Regions from separate parts of the Clostridioides sp. LIBA-7678 genome, predicted to be linked through region 3. Evidence: riboswitches for the same ligand, from Rfam matches in the RefSeq annotation. Region 3 holds a riboswitch; each other region holds the start of a gene.
The links. A riboswitch is a leader RNA that binds a small molecule or an ion and turns the genes downstream of it on or off. The one in region 3 is predicted to bind lysine.
Positions count from the first base shown of each region.

Region 1 (5,449 bases), 1.3 Mb from region 3:
TATGGATTTATATATGTTGATTTGGATGATGAAGGTAAAGGTAGTTTTAAGAGATGTAAGAAAAAATCATTTGACTGGTATAAAGAGGTCATAAAATCTAATGGAGATAATTTAAGTTCGTTAGATATATAAAATAAAATGTGTATTCTCCTAAAAATAGTGATAGTAAAGTGGTTAATCTAATTACTATAATTGGAGGTACACATTTTTATATATAAAAAGCTTTTTTTGTGATGCATTCTTTAGGGATAAGTTTATATTATATTTTAAATAAGTTTTTCTTTCTGATATCTTTAGGAGTACATTTAAATTTTGCTTTAAAAATTCTGTAAAACAATTTTGTATTAGTAAATCTATGATATTCTAATATATTACAAAAAGTCCCACTTGCACTTTTATAAATAGAAGATGCCATTTTAGATAAATTAAAGATTGTATCTATTAATTATAAATTTTCTTATAATATATTTATTAAAGGGTAAATGTGTACAAGAGAAATGTATATCAATATATACATAAATGTTAAAATTAGTTGATAGAATTTAAATAATAAATTTAGTACGATAAATATAGGAGATATTAAAATATGCTTAATACAAATTTGAAAAGACTAAGAAAAATTCATCAGTATACGCAAGAGGATTTAGCTGAAAAACTTAATATATCTAGACAATCAGTAGCAAAATGGGAAAGTGGAGAATCCACTCCTGATATAGATAGTTGTATTAAACTTGCAAAATTGTACAATGTTAAACTAGATGATTTAGTCAATCATTCAGAAGAAAAAACAGGTATTATAATACCACCTAAAGGAAAATTTTTCTTTGGAGCTGTTATAGTTGGAGAAGGTGGTCAGATTGTTATTCCAAAAGAAGCAAGAGATATATTTAATATAAATACAGGAGATAAATTATTGATACTTGGAGATGAAGAAAGAGGACTAGGAATTGTTCATCAACGTGATTTGGTAAATTTTATAGGTCATATGGGAGTAACAAATAACGAAGAATAATTTTAGAAAAATTATAAAAGGATGGATAAAATATGAGTAAAATAGTTTTTTTCAGCATTCCTGCATATGGTCATACTAATCCAACCATTGAAGTAGTTCGTGAATTAGTAGATAGAGGGAATGAAGTATTGTATTATTCTTTTAATGAATTTAAAGATAAAATTGAAGATACTGGAGCAAAATTTATTAGTTGTGATAAATATCTCCCAGAATTACGTCCTGAAGATGAGAAAAAAATTGGCAAGGATTTCTCTGGGTTAATTGAGATGATAGCAGACACTACAATATCTTTAGATGAAAAAGTATGTAGAGAACTTAAAGTTTTTAATCCAGATTGTATTGTATCAGACTCATTAAGCTTTTGGGGAAAGTTATTTGCACAAAAACTTAATATTCCATATATATGCTCTACAACAACTTTTGCATTTAATAAACATACAGCAAAAATGATGAAGCAAAGTTTTATGGAAGTTGTTCATATGTTTTTGGGGATGAGACGTATTAATAAAAAAATAAAGCTCTTACAAAGAAAAGGATATTATGTAAAAAACTTTGTTTCTATGATTTCTAATGATAATGATACAAATACTATTGTATATACATCAAAAGAATTTCAGCCAATGTCAGAAAATTTTTCCAGTAAATATTCTTTTGTAGGGCCATCAGTATCAAAGTTGATTGTTAAGCCTAAAGATAAAAAGAGAAAACTTATATATATTTCACTTGGTACGATTAATAATAAAAATGTTAATTTTTATGAAAACTGTATAAAAGCATTTAAAGATTGTGATGTTGATATAATTAGGTCTGTTGGTAGAGATACTGACATTAAAAGTTTAGGGAATATACCAAATAACTTTGAAGTTAAAAATAGTGTTGAACAGATTGCTATACTTCAAGAAGCTGATGTGTTTATCACTCATTGTGGTATGAATAGTGTAAATGAAAGTTTATATTATGGGGTACCTATGGTCTTATTTCCACAACATTCAGAGCAGAGAATGGTAGCTAATAGAGTTGCTTATTTAGGTGCAGGACTGATGTTAAAAGAAAATAGGTCAAAAAATATTAAAGATACTGTATTTAAAGTTATGAATGATAATGGATACAAAGAAGAGGCAATTAAACTATCAAAAAGCTTTTATAATGCAGGTGGTTCAAATAAGGCAGCTGATGTAATATTACAGCTTATAAAGTCATATTGCTGAATATATAAATTTAGAAGCTTAATATGATACTTATTATGTTAATTGAAATATTGCAATAGATATTCTAAAACAAATACTTGTGAAATTTTTATAATAATGAAATAAAACTACATGGAAAGTAGGAAATATATATACTACTTAATAAAAATACTGACAGTAGGGCCTTTTAACCTACCAGTTAGGGCATGTATATTGATACTAAATACGATGGATGTTATATTCTAATAGAAAAATATAACATCTTTTTTTAGTGAATTATAATAGTTTTAAATAATAAAAGAAGGGGAATTAGCATGAGAAAATATAGAATTATTTTAGTAGTATTAATTATAGGTATTGTAGGTATAGCAGGAAGTGTTGTATATAATAACTATTTCAAACCATGGAAGGAGGCTGAGATATATATCAATAAATATATGGTAAAGCAAGGTATTTCGGAAGATGATATAAAGAGTATTACAAAAGAAAAAGCAAAGAAAGCAAGCTATAATGGAATACTGTATAGAGTAAATTATAAAGATGATTCACAATATGAATATCAATATTTTTATAGTGATGATTATTATGCCCTATATGTAAATAAAGTTATGTTACAAATTTATAATGTAGAAAACAATAAGCTTCTAAAAAGTAATGAAGAATTAAAAAGTGTTAAGTATCCACCAATTTATCTTAAAAAAGAATTGAATAAATAGTTGAGGATACAATGGAATGATTTCTTATGGTAATCAATTATTAATAAACATCTAATAAAAATATCCAAAGATTCACTTAATAGAGAAAGTATAATTTGTTACATATAAAAACATATATCTTCAGACTTTAAAAAATTAGATATAAAAATATACTACATTCTTTGAATGTATGTGCAGATATAAAGTTTATTGATGTGGAAAATAAAATTTAATTCTAAGTATATTATATTGAAAATATTTACAATCTCGACATATTATGCTACAATTATTTACAATAAATAAAATTTAATAAGCATTACCTCATCTAATAAAAAGATTGAGGTAGAGGTTGCATTTACTAAGATTAGTATTGAAGAGGTTGGAAACCAATGAAGCAATATAAAAGGAGTAAGTGCCGAAGTGCTAGTGTCCAAAGCTAGTGCTGGGACTGTATTTAATAGGTACAGTACTGTCATCAAATTCATCCCGAATTTTGATGGAGAGCTATCTTAGATAAGATAAAGGGAAGATGTAGGTATATTGTATTTAACACATTTAGCTCAACATGTATCCATGTTGAGCTTTTTTACATCTATACAAAATAGGATAGAAAAGGGATGCAATAATAAAATATTTTAATTTAAAAGTGGGGAGAATAAAAATGAGCAGTTTAAAAAAGAAGAGGTTTACTATGCCGCAGACACTTACTATAATATTCTTATTAATAGTAGTAATGGCAGTTCTTACTTGGATAGTACCAAGTGGAAATTTTGAAAGGGTAGATATAGACGGAAGGTCAGTTGTTGTAGCTGGAACTTATGAAAAAGCACCATCAAATCCACAAGGTATTACTGATGTATTTTCAGCTCCTATAAATGGATTTATAGATGCAGCTGAAGTAGTTGGATTTGTTTTAATAGTTGGAGGGGCTTTTGGAATAGTTAATAAAACAGGTGCAATAGAAGCCATTATAGCGCACACTGTAAATAAAATGAAGAAGTTTCAATTTTTAATAATACCTATATCTATGATTTTATTTGGTCTTGGTGGTACAACTTTTGGAATGAGTGAAGAAACATTACCTTTTTATATGATATTTATTCCACTTATGACCAGCATGGGATATGATTCATTAACCGCGGTGGCAACAGTATTTATAGGGGCAACAGCTGGATTTGGAGCGGCGACTACTAATCCTTTCTCTGTAGGAATAGCACAGGCATTGTCACAAATAGCACCAGGTTCTGGAATAGAGTTTAGAGTTGTTATGTTTATAATATATATGGCTATATCTATAGCATTTGTTATGATGTATGCTAATAAAGTAAAAAAAGACCCTAAAAAGTCTTTAGTACATGATATATCACTGAATCAAGAATCAATGGTTAATAGTGATACAAACATAAAAGAATTTACAAAAAGAGAAGCCATTGTAATAGCAATTTTCGTAATAGGTATGGGAATTATGATATTTGGTGTTTTAAAATTAGGATGGTATATAGCTGAAATTGCAATGATATTTACAGCCATAGGTATAATATCTGGAATAGCATCAGGGCTTAAGCAAGATGAAATAGTTAATTCATTTATAAGTGGAGCTGGAGATTTAATGACAGCAGGATTATGTATAGCATTTGCACGTGGAATCGTAATAATAGCAGAAAATGGATTTATAATAGATACAATTTTAAATTCTGCGGCAAATTTATTAAATGGATTACCAAAAACTATATTTATAAACTTAACTTTCTTAATAGAAGGATTAATAGCATTTTTAATACCATCAGCATCAGGGCTTGCATCACTTACAATACCTGTACTTGCACCACTTGGAGACTTAGTAGATGTATCTAGACAAATGATAGTTACAGCTTATCAATTTGGGATAGGTGTAACTAACTTAATAACACCTACATCAGGTGTTTTAATGGGAGCACTAGCAGTAGCTAATATCCCTTGGTCAAAGTGGGTTAGATTCATAGTTCCTCTAATGGTAGTATTAACAATTCTTGTAATGGTATTTTTGACAGTAGGATTATATCTAGGATTCTAATAGGAGGTAAGTTATGATAGAGAGTATAAAGAAAAGAGCTTATGAGATAGAGAATGAACTTGGGAAAGAAATTGAAGAAGTATGCGATTTTATATTCAACAACCCAGAGCTAGGAGATGAAGAATATATATCATCAAAATATTTAGTAGAGAAAATGAAGGAATATGGATTTGATACAACTTATCCATACTGTAATATGGATACTGCTTTTAGAGCAGAGCTAGGAGATAGTGATGGTCCTACTATAGCGTTTTTAGCTGAGTATGATGCACTTCCTGGATATGGAGAAGATAAAGAGCCAGGTCATGCTTGTGGTCATAACTGGATTGCAGCATCTACACTAGGAGCTTGTATAGTATTAAGCAAGTTAAAAGAAAGTTTTAAAGGAAAAATTGTATTAATAGGAACACCAGCTGAAGAAACAACAGGAGGAAAATGTGACTTAGTTAAAGCAGGAGCTTTTGATGATATTGATGTAAGCTATCAGATGCATATAGAAGCT
Region 1 is NZ_CP196987.1:3,603,285-3,608,733, reverse strand. It holds gene ACTG46_RS16735 (glycoside hydrolase family 1 protein) at 1-132, shown strand, start outside; partial or broken gene ACTG46_RS16730 (helix-turn-helix transcriptional regulator) at 587-769, shown strand; gene ACTG46_RS16725 (AbrB/MazE/SpoVT family DNA-binding domain-containing protein) at 797-1,012, shown strand; gene ACTG46_RS16720 (macrolide family glycosyltransferase) at 1,045-2,220, shown strand; gene ACTG46_RS16715 (DUF3139 domain-containing protein) at 2,514-2,915, shown strand; lysine riboswitch at 3,230-3,409, shown strand; gene ACTG46_RS16710 (YfcC family protein) at 3,556-4,947, shown strand; gene ACTG46_RS16705 (M20 family metallopeptidase) at 4,961-5,449, shown strand, end outside.
Region 1: another riboswitch for lysine. It lies ahead of ACTG46_RS16710 (YfcC family protein); the one in region 3 lies ahead of ACTG46_RS11245 (aspartate kinase).

Region 2 (5,449 bases), 1.4 Mb from region 3:
GCATCCATACCAAGTTGTAATTTTCTAGAACCTTCTATATCGCCTTCAAAGAATTTGGCTACTAAATCGTGAGTTTCTTGAGGGCAAACATTAGCAAGTACTGATATAACTCCTTGACCTCCTAAAGATAATAAAGGAAGTATAGTATCATCATTACCAGAGTAGATAGCAAAATCATCTGGAACTAAACTAGCTATTTCTGCAACCTGTCCTAGGTCTCCACTAGCTTCTTTTACAGCAACTATATTATCTATTTTAGCAAGTTCAACTATAAGGCTAGGACTTATATTTACACAAGTTCTTCCAGGGACATTGTAAAGTATAATTGGAAGTTTGACACTGTTAGCTATTGTTTCAAAATGACGTTTAAGTCCAGCTTTATTAGCTTTATTGTAATAAGGAGTTATGATTAATAGAGCATCTACTCCTAATTTTTCAGCTTCTTGGCTTAGATTAACTGAGTGCATAGTATCATTAGAACCACTTCCAGCTATAACAGGAACTCTTTTATTAACTTTTTCTACAACATACTTAATAGTAGCAAGTTGTTCTTCATCAGTCATAGTATTAGCTTCACCAGTAGTACCACAAGATACTATAGCATCAGTACCATTAGCTATCTGGTATTCAACCAATTCGCCTAATTTGTCAAAATCAACTTTGTTATCCTTTGTAAATGGTGTAACTAGAGCAACAGCAGAACCTTTAAATATCATATAAAATCAATCCCCTCTTTTTTATTTTTGTGTTTTATATTACAGTTACTTCTAATGCTTGTTTTTATATTATTATTAATATTTTACAAAATTATATATTTATACAAGTTTGTATATTATACTAAATCGTATGATAAAGCCATTTCAGCTATTTGAATTGCATTAGTTGCAGCACCTTTTCTGATATTGTCAGCTACAACCCAAAGATTTACACCATTGTCAACACTGAAGTCTCTTCTTATTCTTCCAACAAATACTTCATCTCTATTGTCAAATTCTACAGCAGTTGGATATTCATTATTAGCAGGATTATCAACTACTACAACCCCTGGAGCTTCTTCAAGTGTTTTTACTAAGTCTTCTAATTCAAATGGATTATTAAATTCAACGTTTATAGATTCACTATGACCATTTCTCACTGGAACTCTTACAGTAGTTGCAGTTATTTTTAAGTCGTAATTATTAAGTATTTTCATAGTTTCATTTACCATTTTCATTTCTTCCTTAGTATATCCATTTTCAGTAAATGAATCTATATGAGGAAGACAATTGTAAGATATTTGGTGAGGGTAGAATCCAGTAGGATTACCATTCATCCCTTTCTCTAAATCTTCAACACCTTTAACACCAGAACCAGATACAGCTTGGTAAGTAGAGTATACTACTCTCTTAATTTTGTACTTATCATCAAGTGGCTTAAGAGGAACCATAGCTTGTATAGTAGAGCAGTTAGGATTAGCTATTATGCCCTTGTGTTCTTTTATTGCTTCAGGATTTACTTCAGGAACTACTAAAGGAACATCTGGGTCCATTCTCCAGTGACTAGAATTATCCACTACTAAGATTCCATTTGATGCTGCTATTGGAGCATACTTTTCACTAATACTTCCTCCAGCAGAGAATAGTGCTATTTGTATACCTCTATCAGTAAATGAAGTTTCCTTTAATTCTTCTACTATATATTCTTTACCACAAAATATTACTTTAGAACCAGCTGATTTAGAAGAAGAGAATAAAAATAGATTTTCTATTGGAAAATTTCTTTCTTCTAATACTTTTAAAAATGTTCTACCTACCATTCCAGTAGCACCAACTATCGCTACGTTTACTTTTTTCATATAAATTCACCCCAATTTTAAATTATTAAAACATTATTTGATTTTAGTTATACAAGTAAGATATGTTAATATTTTTTTATATCCAAAAACTTTAATATTATATTAACAACTTTAATTATATACAAAAAACGTACAAAGGTATACTTTGTACGTCTAATTTATCACTCAAAGTAAACCCTGTAGCTCATCACTTATAATATAAGTGACAGTATTACACATGTTATGTGTAATCCCAGAAAATATAATTGCAAGAAATATTTTCTTCGGCTGTAAATCCTTTTTCCAATCATTAACGCCTGCCAGCTACTATTGGATACTCTTAGTTACAGCTACCTCTACCCTAGGTTAATAGGATATTAAAATTTGATTATTCTAATAATAATACATATTTAAGAAAAAATCAACTTATTTATATAAATATTGCTAAAATTTAAATCCAAAATTTGTCAATTCTTGTTTTAATACATTAAGATTAATTTCTTCCATTTCAGCTAGAGGAAGTCTTAAATCTCCAACATTAAAACCTAAAATATTCATGGCAGTTTTAACTGGCACTGGATTTACTTCTATAAATAAGGCAGCAATTAAAGCATCCATATCAAGTTGTAATTTTTTTGAGCCTTCAATATCACCTTTAAAGAATTTAGTTACTAAGTCATGTGTCTCCTTAGGGCAAATGTTAGCAAGCACAGAGATAACACCACTTCCACCTAATGATAATAGTGGTAATATAGTGTCATCATTACCGGAGTATATAGCAAAGTCTTCAGGTACTAATTTAGCTATTTCTGCAACTTGAGCTAAATCTCCACTTGCTTCCTTTACAGCAACTATATTATCTATTTTAGCAAGTTCAGCCACAACAGATGGCTTTATATTTACTTTAGTTCTTCCAGGTACATTGTATAAAATAATTGGTAACTTAACGCTATTTGCTATTGTTTCAAAGTGAAGTTTAAGACCTTTTTCATTAGTCTTATTATAGTAAGGAGTTATTATTAAAAGTCCATCAACTCCTAATTTTTCAGCTTCTTGACTCATATGAACAGACAACATAGTATTGTTTGAACCAGTACCTGCAATGACAGGTATTCTTTTGTTAACTTTTTCAACTGTATATTTTATTACAGCAAAAATTTCAGATTCACTCATAGTAGTTGCCTCACCTGTTGTTCCACAAACAACTAGTGCATCTGTGTCATTCTCAATGTGGTATTCGATTAATTCACCTAATTTTTCGAAGTTGACATTATTATCCTCTGTGAATGGGGTAACTAAAGCAACAGCAGAACCTTTAAATAACATATAATCAAATCTCCTTTTTTATCTAAATTTAATTTTTTAAGTACAATAATAATTATAGTACAAATTAATTAATTTTAATAGGTATAGTTAATATCTTAACTGTTTAAATAAGATATTTATATTATATTAATATTAGAAAAATTTGAAATAAATGTTTTATTCTCAAAATATGCATATTAATTTAATAAAATATACCAAAATGGAAATAAAAAATAAATTTTATGCGAATTTAATAACTAATAATTAATATATTTAGGTTATAATAAATATGTGCGTAAAATCTAATAATAAGCAATAATACCGTAAATTTAGGAGGAATAATATGGATACTTTAAAGGAACTTTTTAAAATAGGAAGTGGGCCTTCAAGTTCTCATACTATGGGACCACAAAGAGCAGCAGAAAGATTTAAAAATGAAAATTCAGATGCAGAAAGTTTTAGAGCAATATTATATGGTAGTTTGGCAGCTACAGGAAAAGGTCACTTAACTGACTATATAATTGAAAAAACGATATCGCCAAAAAAAGTTGAAATCGTTTGGGAAGAAGATATTATAAAAGATTTTCATCCAAATGGAATGAAGTTTGAAGCTTTAGATAAAGAAGGAAATGTAACGGCTGAATGGACTGTATATTCTGTAGGTGGAGGAACTATAGCAGAAGAAGGTCAAAGAAATAGCAAAAGCAACAGTATATATCATCTAGATACTATGGATGAGATAGTAAAATGGTGTAAGGAAAATAATAAGACTTTAGTAGATTTTGTGTTGGAATGTGAACCAGAAGACATAAAAGATTATATAAAAACTATAAAAGATGCTATGAGAAAATCTATTGATGATGGATTAAGCACAGATGAAATAATACCAGGTAAATTATTATTAAAAAGAAGAGCAAGTACGTTTTATAATGCATACCAAAAAGATAAAAACTTCTCAACACTTGTATATGCATATGCACTAGCAGCTTCTGAGCAAAATGCTTCTGGTAATATCATAGTTACAGCACCAACTTGTGGTTCTGCTGGTGTAATCCCAGGAATATTCTTTGCAATGCAAGATTTCTATAAGTATGATGACCAAAAAATAATTGAAGCACTACTTGTGGCTGGGATAATAGGTAATATAATAAAGACTAACGCATCAATATCTGGAGCAGAGGTAGGGTGTCAAGGTGAGGTTGGTGCAGCTTGTTCTATGGCAGCAGCGGCAGTAGCATACTTAAAAGGTGGTACTATAGACCATATTGAATATGCAGCAGAAATAGCACTTGAACATCATCTAGGAATGACTTGTGACCCTGTATATGGATACGTTCAAATTCCATGTATAGAAAGAAATGCTATGGCAGCTCAAAGAGCTTATGATGCAGCTAATTATGCATTATTAACTGATGGCTCACATTCTGTCTCCTTGGACCAAGTTGTTGAAACAATGAAAGAAACTGGTATAGACATGATGGATAAATATAAAGAAACTGCTAAGGGTGGACTTGCTAAACATTTCTTCTCTTGCTAAAAAATAAAATTTTTAAGTAATAATTCCCCTGTTTTGATTTATGAAACAGGGGAATTATTATTAATGGTGAATTATTTAATAATGCAAAATATTTTTATATTAAATTTAATTTTTTACTTTTAATTAGTATAGTTTGTTATATAATGTTTTAATTATGAGGGATATAGAAATATTTTTTAATAAATTAAAATTTGGAGGAGATTACATGAGAGAGGCATCATATTTACAAGAGCAACTTTATAAACATAGAAAGGCATTAAATCCAATTGCAGAGATTGGAAGAAAAGAATATAAGACTTCAAAATACATAAGAGATTATCTTGATAAATTGGGGATTAAGTATGAAGTTTACTTAGAAACAGGTATAGTAGGAATAATAGAAGGCAAAAAACCTAAAAAAGATATAGCTTTTAGAGCAGATATAGATGGGCTTCATAGTGAGGAAGGTGTAAAGCATTTATGTGGTCATGATGGACATGCCACTATATTACTTGGATTAATTGAATATTTGAATGATAACAAAGAACAACTGAATGATAATATAGTATTCATATTCCAACCAGCAGAAGAAGGTCCAGGGGGAGCAAAAGCTTTAATAAATGAAGGTGTACTTAGAAAATATAATGTTGATGAAATATATGGACTTCATATATATCCAGAGTTGCCAGAAGGTTATGTTGGTACAAGAGAAGGATACTTTATGGCTCAAATAGGAGACATTGATATAGAAATAGTGTCTAAAAGTGGACACGGTGCTATGCCACAAAATGGAATTGATGGGATAGTTATAGCTT
Region 2 is NZ_CP196987.1:3,746,138-3,751,586, reverse strand. It holds gene dapA (4-hydroxy-tetrahydrodipicolinate synthase) at 1-716, opposite strand, end outside; gene ACTG46_RS17350 (aspartate-semialdehyde dehydrogenase) at 833-1,834, opposite strand; lysine riboswitch at 2,007-2,180, opposite strand; gene dapA (4-hydroxy-tetrahydrodipicolinate synthase) at 2,258-3,139, opposite strand; gene ACTG46_RS17340 (L-serine ammonia-lyase) at 3,462-4,655, shown strand; gene ACTG46_RS17335 (N-acetyldiaminopimelate deacetylase) at 4,861-5,449, shown strand, end outside.
Region 2: another riboswitch for lysine. It lies ahead of ACTG46_RS17350 (aspartate-semialdehyde dehydrogenase); the one in region 3 lies ahead of ACTG46_RS11245 (aspartate kinase).

Region 3 (5,449 bases):
TTATATAAATGTATAAAGATATCTTAACACATAAATAAATATGATAAATATTTATTTTTTGTAAATATATGGATATAATAGTAATAATAACATTTTGTAGAGAGGAGTATTAAATGAAACGATATCTTAAAACATATGGAGTTGCAATAATAATTGTAGCAATTTATGCATTTATTAAATTACCTGTACTTAGATTAGATTTCACATCTTTATTTTCAGTAGGAATAATTTTCTTTGTTGTGGCAGGAATACTAGATATGATGTTAGATAGAAATGAAAGAACATCTAAACTTGCTAAATATAATTTTTCAATAGCAATAGCTTTACTTGTGTATATTGTAGTTGTACCTTTTATAGCTTCTACACCTGTATTTCATGCAAAGGCATATAAAGAATTATTAGGAAAAGTAACTGAAAGTAAATTTACTGACGACATTAGTCCTGTCAGTGTAAATGACATTCGTCTTGTAGATGAAGATATGGCTATGAAATTGGGAGATAAAAAGCTTGGAGAAGTTCCAGCTATAGGCAGTGTGTCAAAATTAGGAAAATTCCATATACAAAATGTGGATGGAGAATTGTACTGGGTAGCACCTCTTGTTCATAGAGACATAATTAAGTGGGTAACATCTTTAAGTGGTTCAAGTGGTTATGTAAAAGTATCTGCAAGTAACCCTCAAGATGTTCAATTAGTTCAAGAAATAGATGGAAAACCAATAAAGATAGTATATCAACCAGAAGCTTACTTGCATCAAGATTTACAGAGACATTTATACATACATGGTGTGGTAAATGTTGGTATGACAGATTTTACCCTTGAAATAAATGATGAAGGGAAACCTTATTGGGTTGTAAGTTTATATGAGCATAAAATTGGTTATGGAGGAGCAAATGCTACAGGAATAGCTACTGTTGATGCAGAAACTGGAAAAATAAATGTTTACAATGTTAAAAATACACCTAAATGGGTGGATAGAATCCAGCCACAAGAATTTATAACAGACCAGATTAAAGACTGGGGAGTTTATGTTAATGGATTTTTAAATTCTGTTATATCAGAAAAAGGAGTACTAGTGCCAACAGAAGGAACATCATTAGTTTATGGAAATGATAATAGGTCTTATTGGTATACAGGTATAACATCTTCAGGAGGAGATGAATCTACAATTGGATTTATGTTAGTTGATTCTAGAACAAAAGAAGCTAAATTATATAAGCAACCAGGAGCCACTGAGACAGCTGCAATGAAATCAGCTGAAGGTAATGTTCAAGAAAAGAATTATGAAGCAACATTCCCTGTAATGTATAATATATTAGGTCAACCAACATATGTATCATCGTTAAAAGATAAGGCTGGTCTTGTAAAGAGAGTTGCATTTGTATCTGTTGAAGATTATAATGTGCTTGGTTTAGGTGAAGATAAAAACGAAGCATTGAGAAACTATAAAGATTCATTAGAATCTAAGGGTAATGATTTAAAACTGGATAATGATTTAAAAGATGAAGTCATAGAAGGTACAGTGACAAGAATAAGTCCAGATGTACGAGGTGGAAATACTAATTATTATGTGACTTTAGATTCAAATAAAGAGATAATATTCAAAGCTACTTCAAAAGTATCTAGTGAATTGCCATTGACTCAAGTTGGAGATAAAGTCAAAATATCATATTCAAAAGAATTATCTGGTGTAATTGAAATGTCAGAATTTGATAACCTAAATATTGCAAACTTTGAAGATAAAAAAGCAAAAGAGGGAACAGGAACTGACGAAAATACAAACTCTCAAGGTTCTGAGAATCAAGATAATGTATAGTTTAACTTAAAAAAATCGAAAATAGTATTTAATATATTAATAGCTAGTTTTTATAAAATTTATTTTTATAAAAACTAGCTATTTTATTTTAATTCTTTGTAAATTTAATGTCATAAAATTAATATAATATTAGTACAACTTTGCAAATAATACTTCAAGGAGAATGTACTATGACTAATATGGAAAAAGAGATATTGCTTTTAATTAGCAGGGTTAGATGTGTTACAGAAGCTCAATTTAGAAAAATTTATGGAGACCAAAAGAGATATAATAAAAAAAACTTTAAAAAAACCTTGAGAAAAATGTGTAGTGAGTATACACTTAAAAAATATCCTTGTGATGTGGATTATTATAATTACAAAGACCTCTCATATGTATACTATTTGAATGGTAGTAAACTTTTTAAGGGAGATGATTTAATAAAGGCTCTAGTAGGGTCAGAATTAGTTGTTAGAATCAATACTGCAGGTTGTGATGTAAAAAGATTCTACCGAAATGTTAGTGTGGATGATATGAAATATGATTTATTTATTGAATATACAGACCAATTTGGTAATATAAAACAGGTTCTAGTAGATGTTGATTTAAATAATGAAATAGATATTTCTAAATATGAAAATCTTTCTAGAAAGATAGATAAATCTACAATTCCATTTTTTAAAGTGCCAAACGTTTTGGTAGTTACACCAGATAATCTATCTGAATTAAATGATTTAGAGAGATATGATAGTGAGTATAGTATAAATTTTATAGATTTAGGATTAAATAAACTATTTAATTGTATATAACCTAATTTTAAAAAAGAGAATTATAGATTTGCCACATTTTGTAAAATAATTGTTGCAATATTATATAGAATGTGATAAAACTATATTAATAAATTAATTAAAAATAATGAGCCTAGGGTAGAGGTAGCTATATTCAATAGTATTCAATAGGAGCTGGTAAGTGTTGATGATTGATGAAAGGGTCTATAGCCGAAGAAAATTTGTTGACGGATGGATTTTCTGGACTTATGCAGAATATGTATAAGGCTGTCACTTTTAAAGTGATGAGCTACAAGGTTACTTGGTCTATGAGATTTACACGTCCAAAGTATACCTTTGGGCGTTTTTATTTATCAAAATTTAACTTGAGGGGGAAAAAGCATGAGTATAATTGTTCAAAAATATGGTGGAAGTTCGGTGGCAGATACTGATAAAATAAAATCAATTGCAGAAAACATAATAGAACGAAGAAAAGAAAATCCACAAATGGTAATAGTTGTGTCTGCCATGGGTAAATCCACTGATGAATATATAAAGTTGGCTAAAGAATTGAGTAATGAACCTAGTAAAAGAGAATTGGATGCTTTGATGTCTACTGGAGAAATGATTTCAGCTTCTTTATTATCAATAGCATTAAATGCACTTGGATGTAAGGCTGTAAGTTATAATGCTTATCAGCTAAATATAAAAACAAGTGGTCTTCATGGGAAGTCTCAAATTGATGATATAAATGTAAATAGAATTAAAAATAGTTTAGATGAAGGAAATGTCGTAATAGTAACTGGATTTCAAGGAATCAATGAAGATGGTGATGTAACTACTCTTGGGAGAGGTGGTTCAGACACATCTGCTGTGGCTCTTGCAGTTAAATTAAATGGGAAATGTGAGATATATACAGATGTTGATGGAATCTATTTTACAGACCCAAGAAAATATTCAAAGGCTAGTAAACTTGATGAGATTGAATATGAAGAAATGCTTGAGTTAGCAAGTTTAGGAGCACAAGTAATGCATTCAAGAAGTATAGAACTTGCACAAAAATATGGTGTTGAAATTTATGTTGGACGTACATGTGGTACAGTAAAAGGAACATATATAAGAGGGGGAAAAGATATGAAATTAGAGGATAAAGTAATAACAGGATTAGCTACTAGTGATGACGATAGCTCTATAACAATCAAAGATTTTAAAGCAGAAAATATATCTAGTTTATTTGAAGATATAGCAACTATAGGGATAAGTGTAGATATGATAAGTCAGACTGCACCTATCTTAGATAAAATAAGTGTATCATTTACAGTTCCAAAAGAAGAATTAGGAGAATGTAAGAAGATAGTATCTAAGTACACAGATGAAGAACATGTAGTGGTTGATAATAATATCACTAAATTCTCTTTGGTAGGTCTTGGCATGAAAAATACTTCTGGAGTTGCTGCTAAGGTATTTAAGATATTCAATGAAAATGGTATAATGATAAAACTTATAACTACATCAGAAATTCGTATAACATGTGCTATAAATTCTGATGATAAGCAAATAGCTATAGAAAAAATAGCAGAAGTATTTAATATATAAAATTTGGGGAGGATATTATGAAACTTCATGGAACTATGACTGTAAATGATAATGAATTATATATTGGAGGAGTGAGTTGTTTAGAGCTTAGTGAAAAATATCAAACTCCACTTTATGTATTTGATGAAGCTTTGGTAAGACAAAACTGTAGAGAATATGTAGAATATTTTAAAGCCAAAGATGGAAAAAACAAGGTTGCTTATGCAGGTAAAGCTTTTTTACCTATTTATATGTGTAATCTTATAAATGAAGAACAAATGTGCCTAGATGTAGTTTCAGGAGGCGAATTATATACAGCCTACAAATCAAATTTCCCTATGGAAAAAGTTTTCTTCCATGGAAATAATAAGACTAAAGAAGAAATAAATATGGGATTAGATTTAGGTGTAGGTAAGTTCGTAGTAGACAATTTTTATGAATTGGATTTGATTGAAAAGTTATGTGAAGAAAAAGGTAAAGTTCAAGAAATATATTTTAGAATAACACCTGGAATAGAGGCTCATACACACGATTATATAAAAACTGGACAGATAGATTCTAAATTTGGATTTGCCTTAGTGAATGGAGATTTATTTAGAGCAATAGAGAAATTGAGTGAATACAAGAATATAAGACTTGTGGGTCTTCATGCTCATATAGGCTCACAAATATTTGATGTAGAGCCATACATAGATACAGTGGACATAATGATGAACTTAGTAAAAGAGATAAAAGAAAAATTCAATATACAGCTAACAGAAATTGACTTAGGTGGAGGTGTAGGGGTTTATTACAGTAAAGAAGATAAGCCTAAGACTATAAAAGAATTCTGTGAGACTATAATTGCTAAAGCGGAAAGTTCATGTAAAGAGCTTGGGATAGAAGTACCTATATTGGTAATAGAACCAGGAAGATCAATAGTTGCAAATGCAGGAAGCACATTGTATACAGTAGGTTCAATAAAAGATATAAAAGATGTTAGAGTTTATGTAAGTGTAGATGGAGGTATGACAGATAATGTAAGACCTTCTCTGTATCAAGCTAGTTATGAGTGTAGTATTGTAAATAAAATTAACCATGAGACTATGAATCATGTAACAATAGCTGGAAAATGTTGTGAAAGTGGAGATATATTGATTGGGGATATAGATATAATGGATATTAAAAGTGGAGACATACTTATAACGACATCAACAGGTGCATATGGGTATTCAATGTCTTCAAATTATAATAAAATACCAAGAGCAGCAGTAGTATCAGTATTTGATGGAAATGATAAGGTAATATGTAAGAGACAAAGTTATGAAGATTTAT
Region 3 is NZ_CP196987.1:2,304,755-2,310,203, reverse strand. It holds gene ACTG46_RS11255 (hypothetical protein) at 114-1,814, shown strand; gene ACTG46_RS11250 (hypothetical protein) at 1,985-2,602, shown strand; lysine riboswitch at 2,713-2,881, shown strand; gene ACTG46_RS11245 (aspartate kinase) at 2,963-4,156, shown strand; gene lysA (diaminopimelate decarboxylase) at 4,174-5,449, shown strand, end outside.

Region 4 (5,449 bases), 450 kb from region 3:
TAAAACACTAAAAGTAAAGTTATATTGTAATTTACTATATTATGTTAAAGATATATTTATACATGCAATAGAATCGTTTGCAAATTTATCTTTGTGAAAAATAAGATTTTATCTTATTGACAAATATCTAAGAATTTATATGTAATTGTAATTTTAAACAACAAAAAAAGCACTCAATGTGCTTTTATATTTATTAATAAAATATCCTTAGAAATATATTCATATTATATTCGATTTATCAAAAAATAAAAACGGGATAGCCCACTCCGAAAGCCAGCAATCCCAGTTTTTTTCAGCACAACTAAGTACTGTAGAGTGCGGATGAAGGGAGTCGAACCCCCACGCCAATGGCGCTAGATCCTAAGTCTAGTGCGTCTGCCAATTCCGCCACATCCGCTTATTACTCTTTTATTTTACTATATTTCGCTATTATTTTCAATAACTTTTTAAAATTATCTAAAAACTAACAAAAGAATGATAATAAAAGGTGAAATTTATTTATATCTTTATTCTGCAAGTTCTATCTCTGCTTCATCAACTCTCTTACCAATTATTTGAATACCAACAAATACAGCAGCTATAGCTACTGGTAATACTATATATATTGGCAATCCTAATCCAGCTGGTATATATCCAAATACAATAGTGATTACTGCTGTAAATATAGCATATGGCATTTGAGTATTAACATGGTCTATATGATTACAACCAGCTCCCATTGAAGAAAGTATTGTTGTATCTGAAATCGGAGAACAGTGGTCTCCAAATATTGCACCTGTTAAGACTGCACTTGTACTCACTATTACATAAGACATATCAGGATTTAATGAGTAAGCTAGTGGTATTGCTAGTGGCATAAGTATACCCATTGTTCCATAAGCTGTTCCAGTAGCAAAAGATATTATTGCTCCTAAACCAAATATTAAACTTGGCAATAAGAATGGAGGTAGTGAACCTGATAATAAGTGTATCAAAAATTTAGCTGTACCTAATTCTTTTATTACTGAACTTAATGACCATGCAAGTATTAATATTACACCAGTTATTACTAAACTTTTCATCCCATCTATCCAAACATCAATTGCTTCTGACACTGTAAAAATCTTTTTAACTACAGCCATTATAATAGCAACTAAACTTGCAACAAGTGCAGATTGGAATAATGCTCTAGATGCATCAGATGCACTAAATGCTTCTTTTATTGCTCCAAAAGAATATGGTGAATTTGTAAATAGTTGTATTAGAGCTTTATCTTCACCACCCATTATAGACGTATATCCACTATAATAGAATGATGCCAAAGCAACTATTATTAATGTTCCTATTGGGATTATAGCATTCCACACACTCAATTTCACTCCATTTTTTGGTGCTAAATCATCTAATTCTTCTACACCTTCATCAAGGTCTGTACCAACTTTTCTACTTCTAGATTTTATTTCTGCTTTTTTCATTGGCCCAAATTCTTTTAATAATAATGCTGATATTACAATAAATGCTAATATTAATATATTATAAAATCTAAATGGTATTGTATTTAAAAATATACCAAATGCATCAACATCTACACTTATACTTTCAAAAGCATCATGTATTAAACCAACTTCAAGACCTATCCATGTAGATATTATAGCTAATCCAGCAACTGGTGCTGCTGTAGCATCTATTATAAAGGCTAATTTTTCTCTTGATATTTTCATTTTATCTGCAACAGGTCTCATCATAGGACCTACTATTAATGAATTTGCATAATCATCAAAGAATACCAAAAGACCTAAAAACCATGTTATAATTTGTGTACCTTTCGCTGATTTCGCTCTTTTGGCAAGTGCCTCAGCTATAGCCTTAGCTCCTCCCATCTTTGCAACAAGATTTATAACCCCTCCAATTGCTAGAACTTGTAGTATTATCCCTGCATTCCACGGGTCTGATAACGATACCAAAGCTCTATCCACTAAGTCTAAAAATGCTTGTATGAATGTAGCAAACACATTTATACCACTAGCTTTAATTATAAAACTCCCAGAAAGAATCCCTATAAGTAAAGAAATTATTACGTTTTTAGTTATGAATGCAAGTATTATAGCAACTAATGGTGGTATTAAAGTTAAGATTCCAAATTTTTCTGCATTAGCTAGTGCGATAGTGTCTATATCTTCCTCTGCAAAAACCATTACTGTTGACATTATAAACATAATTGTCGTCAGAAAAATAATATTAATTTTTTTGTTTCTCATATAAATCTCCCTCTCTTTTTTAGTTTTGTGAATTATACAGGGTATTTGATAAAACTAAAAAAGCCTTAAGTGCTAAACACTCAAGGCTTGAAAATTACAATACATCAACAATATTAAAATAAATATAATATAATTCCTTAAATGATAGCTCACCACAAATAAACCTGTGACAGTTGTACATATTTTCTATGTACCCCCAGCAATATAATCTTAAAGCATCAATTATAAAACTTCGGCAATATCTCCTTTCCTAATAAATCTCTGTGCTTAACTCATTATTAGTACTGATAGATTATTGCGCCTCTACCCTTCTATTCACTTTTATTAAGTATATTTTGAGTATATATTATTTATTTAAACTTTGCAAGTTAGTTTTTAAAATTCCTTTTTATTTTTTACATAAAATCCCAAACTTCTCTAATTATGTTTAATATACACTTCTATTAATATAAGATTGTCTTCTTTTTTAAATCTTCTAATTTAAAGGACTTTTTACATTATTGTCGAATTATAAAATTAATTGTACTAAAAATAACAAAAAAATTTTATCAATTATATGGAGGAATTACTTTAATGTTACTAATTTACAATGAAAAGACAAACCCTTACTTCAATTTAGCGATGGAAGAATATCTTCTAAAAAATTTTGACGAAGACTTATTTATTTTATGGAGGAATGAACCTTCTATAATTGTTGGAAAAAATCAAAATACACTTTCTGAAATAAATTTAGAATATATAAAAGAAAATTCTATACCTGTTGTTAGGAGACAATCTGGTGGTGGAGCTGTATTTCATGATTTAGGAAATATAAATTTTACATTCATAGCCTGCAATAATAATAGCTTTAGTGATTTCAGAAGATTCACTCAACCAATAATAGACTTACTTAAGACATTAGATGTAAACGCTGAATTTTCTGGAAGAAATGACCTTCTTATAGATGGTAAGAAGTTTTCTGGAAATGCTCAATACAACTACAAAAATAAGGTGATGCATCATGGTACACTGTTATTTTCATCTGAGATAAATGACCTTTCAAAAGCTCTAAAGGTAAAACCTATAAAATTTGAAGGAAAGGGCATAAAGTCTGTAAAATCTCGTGTAACTAATATAAGTGAACATCTACAATCTAAAATGGATATACTAGAATTTAAGGACGCAATAATGAATTATCTCTCTAAAACTAACACTGATAATACTAATTATTATTTAAGTGATTATGACATAGAACAAATAGAAAAACTTACTAAGTCAAAATATGAAACTTGGGATTGGAACTTTGGTAATTCCCCAAAATATACCCTTTCAAATGAGTTAAAATATTCTGGTGGAAACGTTGAGTTTAATCTAAATGTTGATAAGGGAATAATAACTACTATAAAATTTTTTGGAGACTTTTTTGGAAAACGTGATGTTTCATTTGTGGAAGATAAACTTGCTGGAACGAAACATGAAGAGAATGCTTTAAGGAATGTTTTAGATTCCATTGAAATAAATGATTATTTCTTAGGAGCTGACACTGATATTCTAATTTCTGGAATCTTAGGTGTTAAATAGAAATATTAAAAATTTTAAAATATTTATAAAATTATGTTTACATATGTAAAAAATCATGATAATATTTATAACATAATTAAAAATTGATACTTCTTATCCAGAGTGGTGAAGGGACTGGCCCTATGAAACCCAGCAACCAGTATATTTTTATATACATTGGTGCTAAATCCTGCAGTATTATACTGAAAGATGAGTCTAAATTAGCTTTTAAAGCCTGAGTTTAAACTCAGGCTTATTTTATTTTGCAGTGTGATAAAAGAGGGTATTTTATTTTTAACTAATCAATCATATTCAGGAGGGAATTTATATGAAATTCAAAAAATTATTAAGTTTATTATTATGTCTAGTTTTTACTTTATCTATAGTTGGATGTTCTAAAGGTAACGATGATAAAAAAATTGTTGTTGGCGCTACTTTAGTACCAGGTGGAGAATTATTAGAAGAATTAAAACCACTTATCGAAGAAAAAGGTTATACTTTGGAGGTTAAAAATTTTGATGACTACATACTTCCAAACGAAGCTTTAAATAACGGAGAAATTGATGCAAATCTATTCCAACATGAACCTTATCTAAAAGAAGCTGTTAAAGCTAAAGGATATAAAATAATGGCTGGAAAAAAACTATATGTATGCCCAGCAATCCTTTACTCTTACAAGATAAAATCTATTGATGAATTTAAAAAAGGAGATACAATCGCAATAAGTAACAACCCATCTTCTTGTTCTAAAGACCTTAGATACCTTGAAAGTATCGGACTTTTAACTTTACCTAAAGGTGATGGATTAGTTAGTCCTAAAGATATAATAGAAAATCCAAAAGGCATACAATTTAAAGAATTGGATATCGCTCAGATTCCATCTTCTCTTCCAGATGTAACTGCTGCATTTATAGATACTACATACGCAGTACCTGCTGGCCTTGATGCTAAGAAAAATGGACTTTATACAGCACCTATAAATGATGAGTATGCAAATCTTTTGGCATTTAGAACTGAAGATAAAGATAGTGAAAAAATTAAAGTTCTACAAGATGTTCTTACATCAGATAAAGCAAGAAGTATAATTGAAGAGAAATATAAAGGCATTGTAATTCCTGTTTTCTAGTATATTTAGTATAATTTTAATATTATTATTCTAATCTTGTTGAATATTGACTTGTTAAGTGCTACCATTTAAGTAAATCTATGTTTATGGAGGAAAATTACTATGGCTATAGAATTAAAAAAGGGGCAAAAAATAAACCTTACAAAAAAAGAAAATAGTGATTTAGGTGAAATCTTAGTTAATTTAAATTGGAATCAAAAAATACAAAAAAAAGGTTTTTTTGGCTCTCTAAAAAGCAGTAATATAGATTTAGATTTAGGTTGCTTGTTTGAAATGAAAAATGGTGTAAAAGGTGCTGTACAGGCATTAGGTAATTCTTTTGGTAGTTTAGGACATCCGCCTTTTGCTCAATTAGATGGAGATGACAGAACAGGTAGCAATACACAAGGAGAAAACATAAGAATAAATGGTAATAAAATAAAAGAAATAAAAAGAATACTTATTTATGCTTTTATCTATGAAGGTGTAGCTAATTGGTCTGAGGCTGATGGAATTGTAACAATCAAACAGAAACAGGATTCAGATTTAGTTGTTAAACTTGATGAAC
Region 4 is NZ_CP196987.1:1,855,126-1,860,574, reverse strand. It holds tRNA gene ACTG46_RS09000 (tRNA-Leu) at 317-397, opposite strand; gene ACTG46_RS08995 (Na+/H+ antiporter NhaC family protein) at 507-2,237, opposite strand; lysine riboswitch at 2,375-2,551, opposite strand; gene lplA (lipoate--protein ligase) at 2,811-3,797, shown strand; SAM riboswitch class I at 3,888-3,993, shown strand; gene ACTG46_RS08985 (MetQ/NlpA family ABC transporter substrate-binding protein) at 4,105-4,902, shown strand; gene ACTG46_RS08980 (TerD family protein) at 5,005-5,449, shown strand, end outside.
Region 4: another riboswitch for lysine. It lies ahead of ACTG46_RS08995 (Na+/H+ antiporter NhaC family protein); the one in region 3 lies ahead of ACTG46_RS11245 (aspartate kinase).